Regions from separate parts of the Shewanella sp. QJM3NY_23 genome, predicted to be linked through region 1. Evidence: predicted binding sites of a transcription regulator. Region 1 holds the regulator's gene; each other region holds the start of a gene.
The links. The regulator sigma-54, encoded in region 1, starts transcription at its own class of promoters, with help from an activator protein. The targets are predictions, from matches to a motif close to GTTGGCACGNNNNTNGNNT.

Region 2: flgB (flagellar basal body rod protein FlgB) is a predicted target of sigma-54. The motif match lies at 2,072-2,090, and genes of this name have one in related genera.
Region 3: AC0VXX_RS14450 (P-II family nitrogen regulator) is a predicted target of sigma-54. The motif match lies at 2,253-2,271, and genes of this name have one in related genera.

What each region holds. Positions count from the first base shown of each region.
Region 1 covers NZ_CM149657.1:476,618-480,881, reverse strand. The annotation lists gene lptC (LPS export ABC transporter periplasmic protein LptC) at 1-331, shown strand, start outside; gene lptA (lipopolysaccharide transport periplasmic protein LptA) at 318-854, shown strand; gene lptB (LPS export ABC transporter ATP-binding protein) at 854-1,585, shown strand; gene AC0VXX_RS02265 (RNA polymerase factor sigma-54) at 1,715-3,199, shown strand; gene hpf (ribosome hibernation promoting factor) at 3,230-3,517, shown strand; gene ptsN (PTS IIA-like nitrogen regulatory protein PtsN) at 3,520-3,963, shown strand; gene rapZ (RNase adapter RapZ) at 3,960-4,264, shown strand, end outside.
Region 2 covers NZ_CM149657.1:1,221,167-1,225,430, reverse strand. The annotation lists gene flgE (flagellar hook protein FlgE) at 1-363, opposite strand, end outside; gene flgD (flagellar hook assembly protein FlgD) at 426-1,208, opposite strand; gene flgC (flagellar basal body rod protein FlgC) at 1,219-1,638, opposite strand; gene flgB (flagellar basal body rod protein FlgB) at 1,641-2,039, opposite strand; gene AC0VXX_RS05560 (CheR family methyltransferase) at 2,186-3,019, opposite strand; gene AC0VXX_RS05555 (chemotaxis protein CheV) at 3,167-4,087, opposite strand.
Region 3 covers NZ_CM149657.1:3,252,676-3,256,939, reverse strand. The annotation lists gene nrfA (ammonia-forming nitrite reductase cytochrome c552 subunit) at 1-1,356, shown strand, start outside; gene AC0VXX_RS14455 (hydrolase) at 1,522-2,064, opposite strand; gene AC0VXX_RS14450 (P-II family nitrogen regulator) at 2,316-2,654, shown strand; gene AC0VXX_RS14445 (ammonium transporter) at 2,667-3,917, shown strand; gene AC0VXX_RS14440 (hypothetical protein) at 4,144-4,264, shown strand, end outside.

The DNA.
Region 1 (4,264 bases):
TTTTACCCAGCCCATTTATCTGGTCTATCCCGATAACGGCGATGCTCAGTGGCGGTTGCGCTCGGCTCGGGGTACATTAGACAAAGACAGTGGCAAAGTCATCTTGGAAAATAATGTCATTATTGATGCCATTAGCCCTGAAGAGCCCATCCAAACCATAGAAACCAACTACATGGAATTGGACCTCAACACCATGATCATGACATCCGATCAAACCATTCGGATCACCGGTAACGATTTTTTGATTACCGGAAAAGGCTTATATGCCGACCTCAATGCACAAAAAGTACGACTGACGAGCCAGGTAGAAGGAACATATGAAACTAAATAATCTTATTCTTGCAGGCCTGTTAACCATGGTTAGCCTGCAGAGTGCGGCGAATGAAACCGACCTGCTGCAAGAGGTTAAGATTTCAGCCGCAAGCCAAGAAGCTGATATTAAAAATAATCAGATTATCTTCAATGGCCCAGTAGAGGTGACTCAAGGCTCCATTAAAATTTTAGCCGATGAATTACGCGCCTTTACCAAAGAAAATAGTAGTGGCAAAATCTTAGTGGCAAAGGGTAAGCCAGCCACTTATACACAGGTGATGGAAAATGGTCGTCCAGCGTCAGCCAGCGCCAATGAGATCCGCTATGAACTGTCGACCCGCACTCTAACCCTAATTGGTAATGCCACCCTCGAACAAGAAGGTAGCCAAGTCACAGGTAATCAAATTCGCTACAACATTGAGCAGCAACAGTTGATAGCCGAAAGTACGGGTAGCGATCGCGTTATCACCATCATTCAACCCGAAAGTTACCAAGACAACAGCAAAAGTCAGCCCCAAGAACAGCCCAAGCAGGAACAGTAATGACAGAGATGACGCTAAAAGCGGTTAACTTAGCCAAAAGCTATAAGAGCCGTGCCGTGGTACAAGATGTCAGCTTAACCGTGCGCACAGGGCAAATTGTCGGCTTGCTAGGCCCTAATGGCGCCGGTAAAACCACGACCTTTTATATGGTGGTTGGTCTGGTGCAAAGTGACAAGGGACGTATTTTTATTGATGATGACGATCTCACCCTAGATCCTATGCATTTGCGCGCTCGCAAAGGGATTGGCTATCTACCGCAAGAAGCCAGTATTTTCCGTAAATTATCGGTACGCAATAATATTATGGCGGTATTACAAACCCGACGCGAACTCAGTAACGATGCGCGCGAAGAGGAGTTGGAGCACCTGCTAGAAGAGTTTCATATCACCCACATCCGCGATAGTCAGGGGATGGCACTGTCCGGTGGTGAACGTCGACGCGTCGAAATCGCCCGAGCGTTAGCCGCCAACCCTAAGTTTATTTTGCTCGACGAACCCTTCGCCGGGGTCGACCCCATTTCGGTTATCGACATCAAAAAGATTATTGAGCAACTGAAAAATCGTGGCCTTGGGGTACTGATCACTGACCACAACGTACGGGAAACATTGGATGTGTGTGAGAAAGCCTATATTGTCAGCCACGGCAACTTGATTGCAGAAGGAACCCCCGCTGAGATCTTAGATAACCAACAAGTTCGAGCGGTGTACTTAGGGGAACAATTCAAGCTATAGTTAACGTTATTAGCGCTCAAGGTAAAGGCGAAACCGCTTTTACCTTATAAGTAGATCATTCGCCTTAGCGGTTTAATACCAGAGGCAGCTTTCTCACTTTAGAATTAGAAACAAGGGAATAGCAGTACGATGAAAGCGTCACTTCAGCTCAAAATGGGTCAGCATTTAACCATGACGCCCCAGTTGCAACAAGCTATTCGCTTGTTACAACTGTCGTCGTTGGAATTGCAGCAAGAGATCCAGCAAGCACTAGAGTCTAACCCTCTACTCGAGTTAGACGAGGAGCAAGAAGGCGCCAATATCGACTCAGAACAAGAGCGTAATGACAACTTCGACACCGATTACAATGAGCAACTGCAAGTCGACTCGAGTGAAGACAATTCGAGCTTAGAAACCTCCGATGCACTCAACCAAGACTCTATGCCCGATGAGCTGCCCGTCGACACTACATGGGATGAGGTCTATACCGCATCACCTAACTCCAGCTCTGGTGCGATGCGCGACGATGACATGCCATTTCAAGGGGAGACCAGCGAAGGCTTGTATGAACACCTCGAATGGCAAAAAAACCTCACTCCCTTTTCTGACAACGACCTCGCTATCGCCACCGCCATCATTGATGCCATAGACGAGCGTGGCTACTTGACGCAAACTTGCGACGATATTCTTGAAGCCATGGGCGATCCTGAAATCGAACTCGACGAAATTGAAGCGGTATTAAAGCGGGTACAACATTTCGATCCTATCGGGATTGGTGCCAGAGACCTCAGCGAATGCCTGATGATCCAACTGGCCCAATACAGCCCCGACACCCCGCATATCGACAACGCCAGACTCTTGATCCGTGATTACTTAGATCTTATCGCCGGGCGAGACTTTCGCCTATTGATGCGTAAGACCAAGCTGAAAGAGGATGAATTACGCGAGGCCATAGCGCTAATTCAAACCCTCAATCCGCGCCCGGGGCTGGCCATTACTGCCAGTCGCGACGAATACGTGATCCCCGATGTCACAGTTAGCAAGAAAAAAGGTCGCTGGGTGGTCGAGCTTAATCCCGATAGTATGCCTAAGATTAATGTAAACCAACATTATGCCTCGATGGCGCGCAGCACCAAAAACCAAGCCGATGGCCAGTTTATTCGTGGTCACCTGCAAGAAGCTAAATGGTTTCTAAAAAGTTTAGAGAGCCGCAACGATACCTTGCTCAAGGTTACCAACTGCATTGTCGATTTCCAGCAAGGATTTTTCGAGTTTGGTGAAGAAGCGATGAAACCTATGGTGCTTAATGATATTGCCGAGGCGGTCGAAATGCATGAATCGACCATCTCGCGGGTCACCACCCAAAAGTATATGCACACTCCAAGAGGGATTTTTGAGCTAAAATACTTTTTCTCCAGCCATGTCGGGACCGACGATGGTGGCGAATGCTCTTCTACTGCGATCCGCGCTTTTATTAAGAAGCTAGTCGCCGCAGAAAATCAGAAGAAACCCTTAAGTGACAGTAAGATGGCGCAACTGTTAGCCGAGCAAGGTATTCAAGTCGCTAGACGCACGATAGCAAAATATCGTGAAGCGATGTTGATACCGCCGTCAAATCAACGTAAAAGCTTATAATCAACAACTGGAAACCGGAGGAATCACTTTATGCAAATAAATCTGACTGGGCACCACATTGAGATCACCCAATCTCTGCGCAACTATGTTGAAGAAAAGTTTACAAAGCTTGAACGGCATTTCGATCAGATCAATAATGTCCACGTGATATTAAATGTCGAAAAATTGATGCAAAAAGTTGAAGCAAAGTTACATCTTAGTGGTGGAGAAGTATTTGCAACATCAGAGCACGCGGATATGTATGCCGCGATAGATTCCCTGATCGATAAATTAGATCGTCAGGTCATTAAACACAAAGAGAAGCTAACAAAACATTAACGATGGAACTTAGTACCATCCTGCGGCCGGAGTGCACAACCTGCGCCACTCCGGGCAGTAAGAAAAAGGTACTGGAACTTATCAGCGACTTGGCCGCTGTCCAGTACCCCACCCTTTCCTCTCAAGAGATTTTTGAAAGCCTTTTGGCGAGAGAGAAAATGGGCAGCACAGGTATAGGCAATGGTATCGCGATCCCTCACGGACGGCTGACGAATATTGAGAAGCCCGTCGCCGTATTGATAAAATGTGCAGAGCCAATTGCATTCGATGCAATTGATAATCAGCCGGTCGATATCCTCTTTGCATTATTGGTTCCCGCAGATCAATGCGAGCAACACCTTAGCACTCTCGCCGCGATGGCAGAGAAATTAAGTGATAAAGCTATCATCAAACAGCTAAGAAAAACCCACGACGAAGCAGAACTGTATCAGGTGATCACCCAATGAAATTGGTAATGGTATCTGGGCGCTCAGGCTCAGGAAAATCGGTAGTCCTTAGGGTACTGGAAGATCTGGGCTATTACTGTGTCGACAATCTGCCACTGCAGATGATGGACTCGCTGCTCAGTCAGCTTAAAGGTAGAAATGAACTTGTTGCGATAAGCGTCGATGTGCGCAACATGCCCAGCGAAGATATCCAGCTTGAAAAACAGCTAGCGAATCTTCCTAAAGATACCGAATTACTGAGTTTCTTTCTAAACTCTTCTGACGATGTGTTACTCAAACGCTACAGTGAAACCCGTAGATT
Region 2 (4,264 bases), 740 kb from region 1:
CGATGAGTTTACTAGGTAATTATTACCATCAACTTTAAATGCACCTGCGCGGGTAAAAGACATATCTTGTGAGCCCACTTCAGATGACGTCACAAAAAAACCACCGCCATTAATCGCCATATCAAGGGCGTTGCTGGTAAATTGCATACTACCTTGATGGAACTGCTGCGCGACTTGCGATGTGGTCACACCGCCACCGACTGTGGTTTTACTGTTAGCAAAAATGGAGTTGGCGTACACGTCGGCAAATTCGGCGCGAGACTCTTTAAAACCAACCGTATTGACGTTGGCAATATTGTTAGCCGTGGTATTAAGATCTTTTTGGGCTGCTGAGATACCGCTCAATGCAATGTTAAATGACATAAATCACCTCATTAAAAATTCTATTCGTTGTCGTGGACGTTATGCCCTAACGTAAGCTTTATCTAGGTTTCAGAGACGGCGAGTACATCACCAATCTTGATACCCCCTATGCCCCTAAGGTTTAAAATTGCGCCGGTACTGGCTGTACCTAATGAGACGCTAGTCACATGAGCGTAGGTCGATACCGCTAGGTCTTCGCTTTTACCATCCACTTTGCCAGAAGCTTTAATCGAGTAATTACCACTCGCCACCGGCTCGCCATTTTTATCTAGCCCATCCCAGCTGACATCAATATTGCCGCCTGCACTGCCATCGACGGTAAAGGTTTTGATTAACTGACCTTTTTCATCTTCGATGCGCACAGTAATGTCATCGATAGCCTCTGGCGTACTGATGATCCCTTTTAATTGCGGATCTTCAGCAGAAATATGGCCAGTATCTGACGGAATAAGCACTTTCTGCCCAACGAGCCCTGAGGCTTGTAGTGCCTGACTCGAGGTCATCACAGCATTAAGGTTGACTATCTCCTCATTGAGCTTGCTGATCCCATCGACGGTCGAAAATGAAGCCATCTGCGCGATCATCTGATCGTTATCCACAGGCTTAAATGGATCTTGCATCGACAACTGTTGACTCAATAAAGAGAAAAAATCATCTTGCGTCAACTGTTGATTATTTGCCTCAGGAATCGATGACTCCTCAGGTAAGCGAATACCATCTAGAAACGGATTTCCCGTAGATTCGGTGATGGCACTCGTTCTGCTGTTTGCTTGCGGTGTGATCTGCCCACTTTGCTTTTCACTGCTCAGGGGAGACTGACTGCTTAACGGATTAATGAGGCTCACTAATTACCTCCTAAGATTTGCCGATTCGCAAAGTCTGTTGCAGCATAGACTTGGCCGCTTCAGCAACTTGTACGTTCATTTGGTACGAACGCGATGCAGAGATCATGTTCGCCATCTCCTCCATCACATTCACATTGGGTTTGTAAATAAAACCGTCGGCATCGGCCAACGGGTGATCAGGAGAATATTCTTTCTGCAGCGGCTTATCACTTTCAACAATGCCCGCCACTTTAACCGACTGTGAGGTTTGTTGTTGATGACTCGCTTTGGCCATTTCCGCTTCAAATACAGGATGACGAGCACGGTAAGTCTGGTCGATGCTACTGGAAACTGAATCGGCATTGGCAATGTTACTTGCCGTGGTATTAAGGCGGATAGATTGCGCCGACATACCCGATCCAGAAACATCAAAGATATTAAATAAGCTCATCATTAATTTCCTTTAAGTGCTTTTTTCAGCCCAGCAAATTTACTGTCAAGAAACCCTAACGACATCTGATACTCTAAGGCGTTTTGCATAAACTCAGATTGCTCTTGCTGAATATCGACGGTATTACCATCACCTGTATCGGGCTGATTTGGCACGCGATAACTCACATGTTGCTGACTTAAAGCCGCTAAATCGAAATGACGTTCGTCACTGCGGCTCATGGCTAAACCACCTTGCCGACTGCGAGCAGCTTGCAGTGCCTTGTCGAAATCGAGATCTTTGGCTTTATAATGAGGGGTATCGGCATTGGCAATGTTAGATGAAATCACCTGCGCACGCGTTGAACGCACACCCAAGGTGAATTGATGCACACCTAATGCTTTATCAAAACTAATCGCCATAAAATTGCCTCCTCATACAGATATCAACAACAAAGCAATTGTTATGCCAAACAAGGGGGAAGAGGATGGGAGTGGTTAATAAAAAACCATAAAGATAAAAAATGCCAGCTTATTGCTGGCATTTTAACTAAATCAGGTAGTAAAGACTAACCACGCTTTTGATAATAGATGCCAGGATTACAGCGCACCATCTCAAACTCTTCGGTTAATCCGGCAATCGACTCCGAAGCGCCAAGAAATAAGATCCCTTTGGGGTTCAAAGCGGCAGCAAATTGCCGCAATATTTTGGCCTTTGCCTCAGGTGCAAAGTAGATGAGTACATTGCGGCAAAATATAATGTCAAATTTACCCAGTAAGGTATAACTTTCAAGCAAATTATGGGCTCTGAAATTCACCAAACGTTTTACATTGTCTTTGACGACCATAGAGCCTGGTGTGGTTGGAGCAAAAAACTGCCGTTTACGCTCATCTGATAAGCCCCGAGCCAGCGCCAAATTATCATATTGCGCCGCTTTACACCTGTCTAACATAGATGGCGATAAATCGGTGGCCAATATCGATGCGCTACCCGGTAATGCCCCTGGTTTACGCTGCTGATATTCTAAAATGGTCATGGCTAACGAATAAGGTTCTTGCCCTGAGGAGCACGCCGCCGACCATATTTTGAGTGGACGCCCTAAACGAGTGTACTCAGGCAATAAGTTATTTGCGAGCAGCTCAAACGGATAACGATCCCTAAACCATAAGGTTTCGTTAGTGGTCATCGCATCGATAACCTCAGCCCTTAACTGCCGCTCCGTCGGCTTCATTGAATGTTTGACCACCTCTGATAATGAAGGAAGGTTATATTTCCCCATTAATGGCGCCAAGCGACTACGAACTAAATACTGCTTATTTTCACCCAGCACGATCCCGCTGTGTTGCTCCAGAAATAATCTAAATTGGTTGTACTCAGCTTCAGCAAGTGATTTATTCGGCACCTAGATATCCCAATCTTATAAAAGTAAAACAGGCTACAACATACACTACTATAGCAAGCATTAAACAGCCAAGCGTTATACATTAGCGAACTCACTGAGACAAGCATAAACTATTCAAAGTTAGGTGCTTGTATGACGACGCTCAATTTACAAGCTAAGGTGCTTATTCACCGCGGCCGCGAGTTCATCTGGATTAAACTTAGCAATAAAATCATTGGCGCCAACTTTTTCGACCATCGCCTGATTAAACACGCCACTGAGTGAAGTATGAAGCACCACCTTAATATCTTTAAGCTTAGGATTGTCCCTAATCTCTGCCGTTAAGGTGTAGCCATCCATCTCTGGCATCTCGATATCAGAAATAATTAATGGGATCTCATGAGCCACATTATCCATATTGGCCGCCATCGCCACCAATTGGTTAAGTGCATCTCGGCCATCTTTAGCGGTATCGATTTGTAGGTTTAATGACTCAAGCGCCCTAATAATTTGTTTACGGGCAACAGTTGAATCATCAATCACCATAATATGATAATGGCGATCTCTATCAATGGTCAGCTTATCATCCACTTCTTGGCTGATCTGCGTCTTAACCGGTGAGATCTCATCGAGGATTTTTTCAACATCAAGGATCTCAACCAGCTCACCTTCAATCTCGGTAACCGCAGTTAAATAAGAATAACGCCCCGCACCCTGTGGCGGTGGCATAATAGCTTCCCAGTTCATGTTGATGATGCGCTCAACAGATTTAACTAAGAACCCCTGTACGCTGCGATTATATTCAGAAATGATAATGAAACACTCGTCGGTGTTTTCAATCGGGCGACCACCCGTCGCTGCACTTAAATCAATCACAGAGATCGTCTTGCCACGAATATGGGCGACACCTCTAACCACAGGATTTAGCTTTGGTAACGCGGTTAATGGAGGGCACTGCAGCACCTCTTTAACTTTAAATACGTTAATGCCAAATCGTTGCCGACCGTTTAATTTGAACAGTAACAGTTCTAGGCGGTTTTGCCCCACGAGTTGGGTGCGTTTATTTACTGAATCAAGAATACTCGACATAATGCCTTTGCCTTGTCAATGCTTCCCCACCCATAGTAACTATAAGTATAGGCATGCTAATTGCTTTAATAAATTTGAATGATAACCAGGCCCAAACTCGTCAAATTTATGACACTAATTTCTATGAAAAAAATGTCTAAAGGTACGGGCCACAACGAAGTATAGGTGCAATCTGGC
Region 3 (4,264 bases), 1.3 Mb from region 1:
GTTGCAGCGAGCTTAATGACAAGTGGCGTGATGGCCAGTGACAAAACTGAGCCACGTAATGAAGTGTATAAAGACAAATTTGCGAAGCAATATAACAGCTGGCATGAGACCGCTGAAAGCAAAGATGTTGTCGATATGTTAGAGCAAGTGCCCGGTTTAGTGGTATTGTGGGCGGGTTATGGCTTTGCCAAAGATTACAATGCACCTCGTGGTCATATGTATGCGGTAACCGATGTGCGTAATACCTTACGTACTGGTGCCCCTAAGTCTGCTGAAGATGGTCCAATGCCGATGGCGTGTTGGTCATGTAAGAGCCCTGATGTGCCTCGTATGATTGAAGAGCAAGGCGAAGATGGCTATTTCGCCGGTAAGTGGTACAAAGGTGGTGCAGAGATAGTCAATACTATCGGTTGTTCCGATTGTCATGAGAAAGGCTCGGCTAAGTTACGCCTGTCTCGTCCGTTTGCCGAACGAGCCATGAACACCCTAGGCACCCCGTTCGATAAAGCGTCTAAAAAAGATAAGCAATCTATGGTGTGTGGTCAGTGCCACGTAGAGTACTACTTCGAAAAAACACAAGATCGCAAAGGCTTTGTTAAGTTCCCATGGGATATGGGCACCACAGTTGAGCAGATGGAAGTCTACTACGATAGTATGGACTTTACCGATTGGACCCATGCCCTATCGAAAACTCCTATGCTTAAAGCCCAGCACCCAGGTTATGAAACTTGGCAGCTTGGTGTACACGGCAAAAACAATGTGACCTGTACCGATTGTCACATGCCTAAGGTTACCAATGCCGAAGGCCGTAAGTTTACCGACCATAAAGTGGGTAATCCATTTGATCGCTTCGAAGAAACCTGTGGCACCTGTCATAGCCAAAGCAAAGAGTTCATGGTTAACCTAACCGAAGAACGTAAAGTGAAAGTGGCCGATTTAAAGGCGCGTGCTGAAGCTCAGTTGGTTAGAGCTCACTTTGAAGCCAAAGCGGCGTGGGACGCTGGTGCTAGCGAGACTGAAATGAAGCCTATCTTAATGGATATCCGTCATTCACAGTGGCGCTGGGATTATGCCACAGCCTCTCATGGGGTGGCGGCTCATGCACCGGATGAAGCCTTACGTGTATTAGGTACCGCAGTTGATAAAGCCGCCGATGCCCGTATTAAACTGGCACAGTTATTAGCGGTGAAAGGGGTTAAGCAGCCGATTGCGATCCCTGATGTATCGACTAAAGCCAAAGCCCAAGCGGCGCTCGGTATGGACATGAAAAAGATGAACGCCGACAAGGAAGAGTTCAAGAAAACCGTACTGCCTAAGTGGGACGCCGAAGCTAAGCAGCGTGAAGCAACGTACTAAGCAAGTGATATAGCCAAGCCGTGAGTGAGCCTTTGCGTCAGTAAGCCAGTAGTGCTTCTCTAACGGTTTGTTTTAAGTCATCACACTAAAAAGCCCTGGTATTTAACCAGGGCTTTTTGTCATATTCTGCCCGTTGCCGAGATAGGCCTGTCCCTTGAGTACAAACTATTTAATCATCTTTAGTAGGGCCCTAAAGCGCTCGCCGCTGGCTTCGCGCTGCAGTTCAAACAGTAAAGACTCACAGTTGGTCACCTTCGCGCCATACTGAGTCATCATCTGAATGCCCAGCTGCTTATTTTCAGCACTGCGTGACGATACCGCATCGGCAACAACGTTCACCTGATAACCATTATCGAGCAGACTGCGACAGGTTTGATAGACACAGATATGGGTTTCAATGCCCGCCATCAGCACTTGTTTGCGCTTGGTGCCTTCCATTGCGTGGCGAAAGGCCTCGGTATACCAAGCACTAAAATGGGCTTTGGCGATTGGCTGGTGGTGCGGGGCCAGCAGGGCCTGTAATGCTGGACTCGTGGTGCCGAGTTTCTCGGGTAGCTGCTCTAGCCAGACAATGGGGATGTCAAACAGCTCTGCCGCTTTGATCAAGGTGGTCAGCTTGTGCTCTAAGGTATCGGCTTGATGCATCATCTGGGCAAGCTTGCCCTGCACATCGACAATCAATAACACACACTCCTGTGGTTCTAACATAGTCATCTCCTCCCATGGTTGGTTTTCTATCATACCTAGGATAACGCCATAACCAATCGGTCATAAGTCGAATAGGCGGGTGCTTGTTTTTTGTGCATCGATACGGTGCACGCACCAAAACGGTGCAATAGTGGCCGGGTAATCTCTGGGTGTAAAAAATAAGTTTCTGATTGTTAAGGTTTTGTATTGTTGGCCTGATGATTGAATTGTCTCTTGCATTACCACATTACAATCACGAGCCGGAGGCTGGAATGAAACTAATCAGTGCAATTATCAAACCCTTTAAATTGGATGATGTGCGAGAAGCCATCGCAGGGATGGGGATAGAGGGCATGACAGTCACCGAGGTGAAAGGATTTGGGCGCCAAAAAGGCCATACCGAACTCTATCGCGGCGCTGAATATCAAGTCGATTTTTTACCTAAGGTTAGACTCGATATCGCCACTAAGTCCGAAAATGTTGAACACTTGATTGAATCTATCGTGGCGGCAGCGCGAACGGGCAAGATAGGTGATGGCAAAATTTTTGTGACAGATTTAGATCAGGTTATCCGTATTCGTACGGGCGAACTCGATAACGAAGCACTGTAAGGGGATAAGACAATGGAAGAACTAAAGGCATTAGGTACCACGGTGACCGAGTTGCGATTCGCACTAGACACATTTTACTTTTTAATTTCAGGTGCACTGGTGATGTGGATGGCGGCAGGGTTTGCCATGCTAGAAGCGGGTTTGGTGCGCTCTAAAAACACCACTGAGATATTAACCAAAAACGTCTGTTTGTACTCCATCGCCTGCATCATGTACTTAATTGTGGGTTACAACATTATGTACGTCGATAACACCGAAGGCGGCTGGCTGCCCTCGTTAGGCGCACTGATTGGCTCACAAGCGGGCGATGCCGACCATGCTTTAGAATCGGATTTCTTCTTCCAAGTGGTGTTTGTGGCGACAGCCATGTCTATCGTCTCGGGAGCGGTCGCTGAGCGGATGAAGCTTTGGTCTTTTTTACTCTTCTCTGTGGTGATGACGGCGGTTATCTATCCCATCGAAGGTTACTGGACATGGGGCGGTGGCTTCCTGTCTGAAGCGGGCTTTGTCGACTTTGCTGGCAGCGGTATTGTGCATATGGCTGGCGCGACAGCAGCTATTTCTGGGGTGTTACTGCTCGGTGCACGTAAAGGCAAGTATGGCCCTAACGGTCAGGTAAACCCGATCCCTGGGTCTAACTTACCCATGGCAACCTTAGGTATGTTTGTGTTGTGGATGGGCTGGTTTGGTTTTAATGGCGGCTCGCAGTTATTGGTATCGGACATGGAGAACGCCTCGGCTGTGGCCAAGATTTTTGTTAACACCAACTCGGCTGCCGCGAGCGGTGCCATCGCAGCGCTCATTGTGTGTAAGATGGTGTGGGGTAAGGCTGATTTAACCATGATCCTCAATGGCGCCTTGGCTGGTCTCGTCGCCATCACTGCCGATCCGTTATCGCCTTCATTGCTATTAGCTGGTGGTATCGGTCTGTTTGCCGGTGGCATAGTGGTCTTCTCTATTGTGATGTTTGATCGCATTAAGATAGACGATCCTGTGGGCGCAATCTCGGTGCACGGTGTGGCTGGATTATTTGGTTTACTCTTGGTGCCGCTATCGAATGCCGATGCGACCATAACAGGGCAGTTACTTGGGGCGGCAGTGATTTTCGCTTGGGTATTTACTAGCTCATTTGTGGTCTGGTACGTACTCAAAGTGACTATGGGGATCCGAGTCACTGAAGAGGAAGAGTACAATGGCATGGATGCATCTGACTGTGGTATCGATGCTTATCCTGAGTTTGTCTCGCTCAAGAGTGCCAACTAATCTCGATCATGCAGGCGCTTAGCTAATGTTAAGCGCTGAGTGTAAGTAAATCATGATGATAGCTAACATCGTTTAAGTGGTCGTCATCGTTGGCGTACAAGATGATATTTACGGGGCCATTGCAGTAGTGCAGTGGCCTCGCTTTTATGTATGATGTGGACACACTCTAGGCGTCTATTGCGCCATACTGTCTATGGCCAATGGCGAGTTAATTGCGAGGAAGACCATGAACATTGTGCGAGTCAGTCTCTGCAGCCTCTACATCAGTCTGCTCTCTATCGGTGGTTTGTCTATCAGTAACAGCTTTGCTGGCGAGGTGGTGGTGCGTAAGTCCAGTGAGCCTTTCG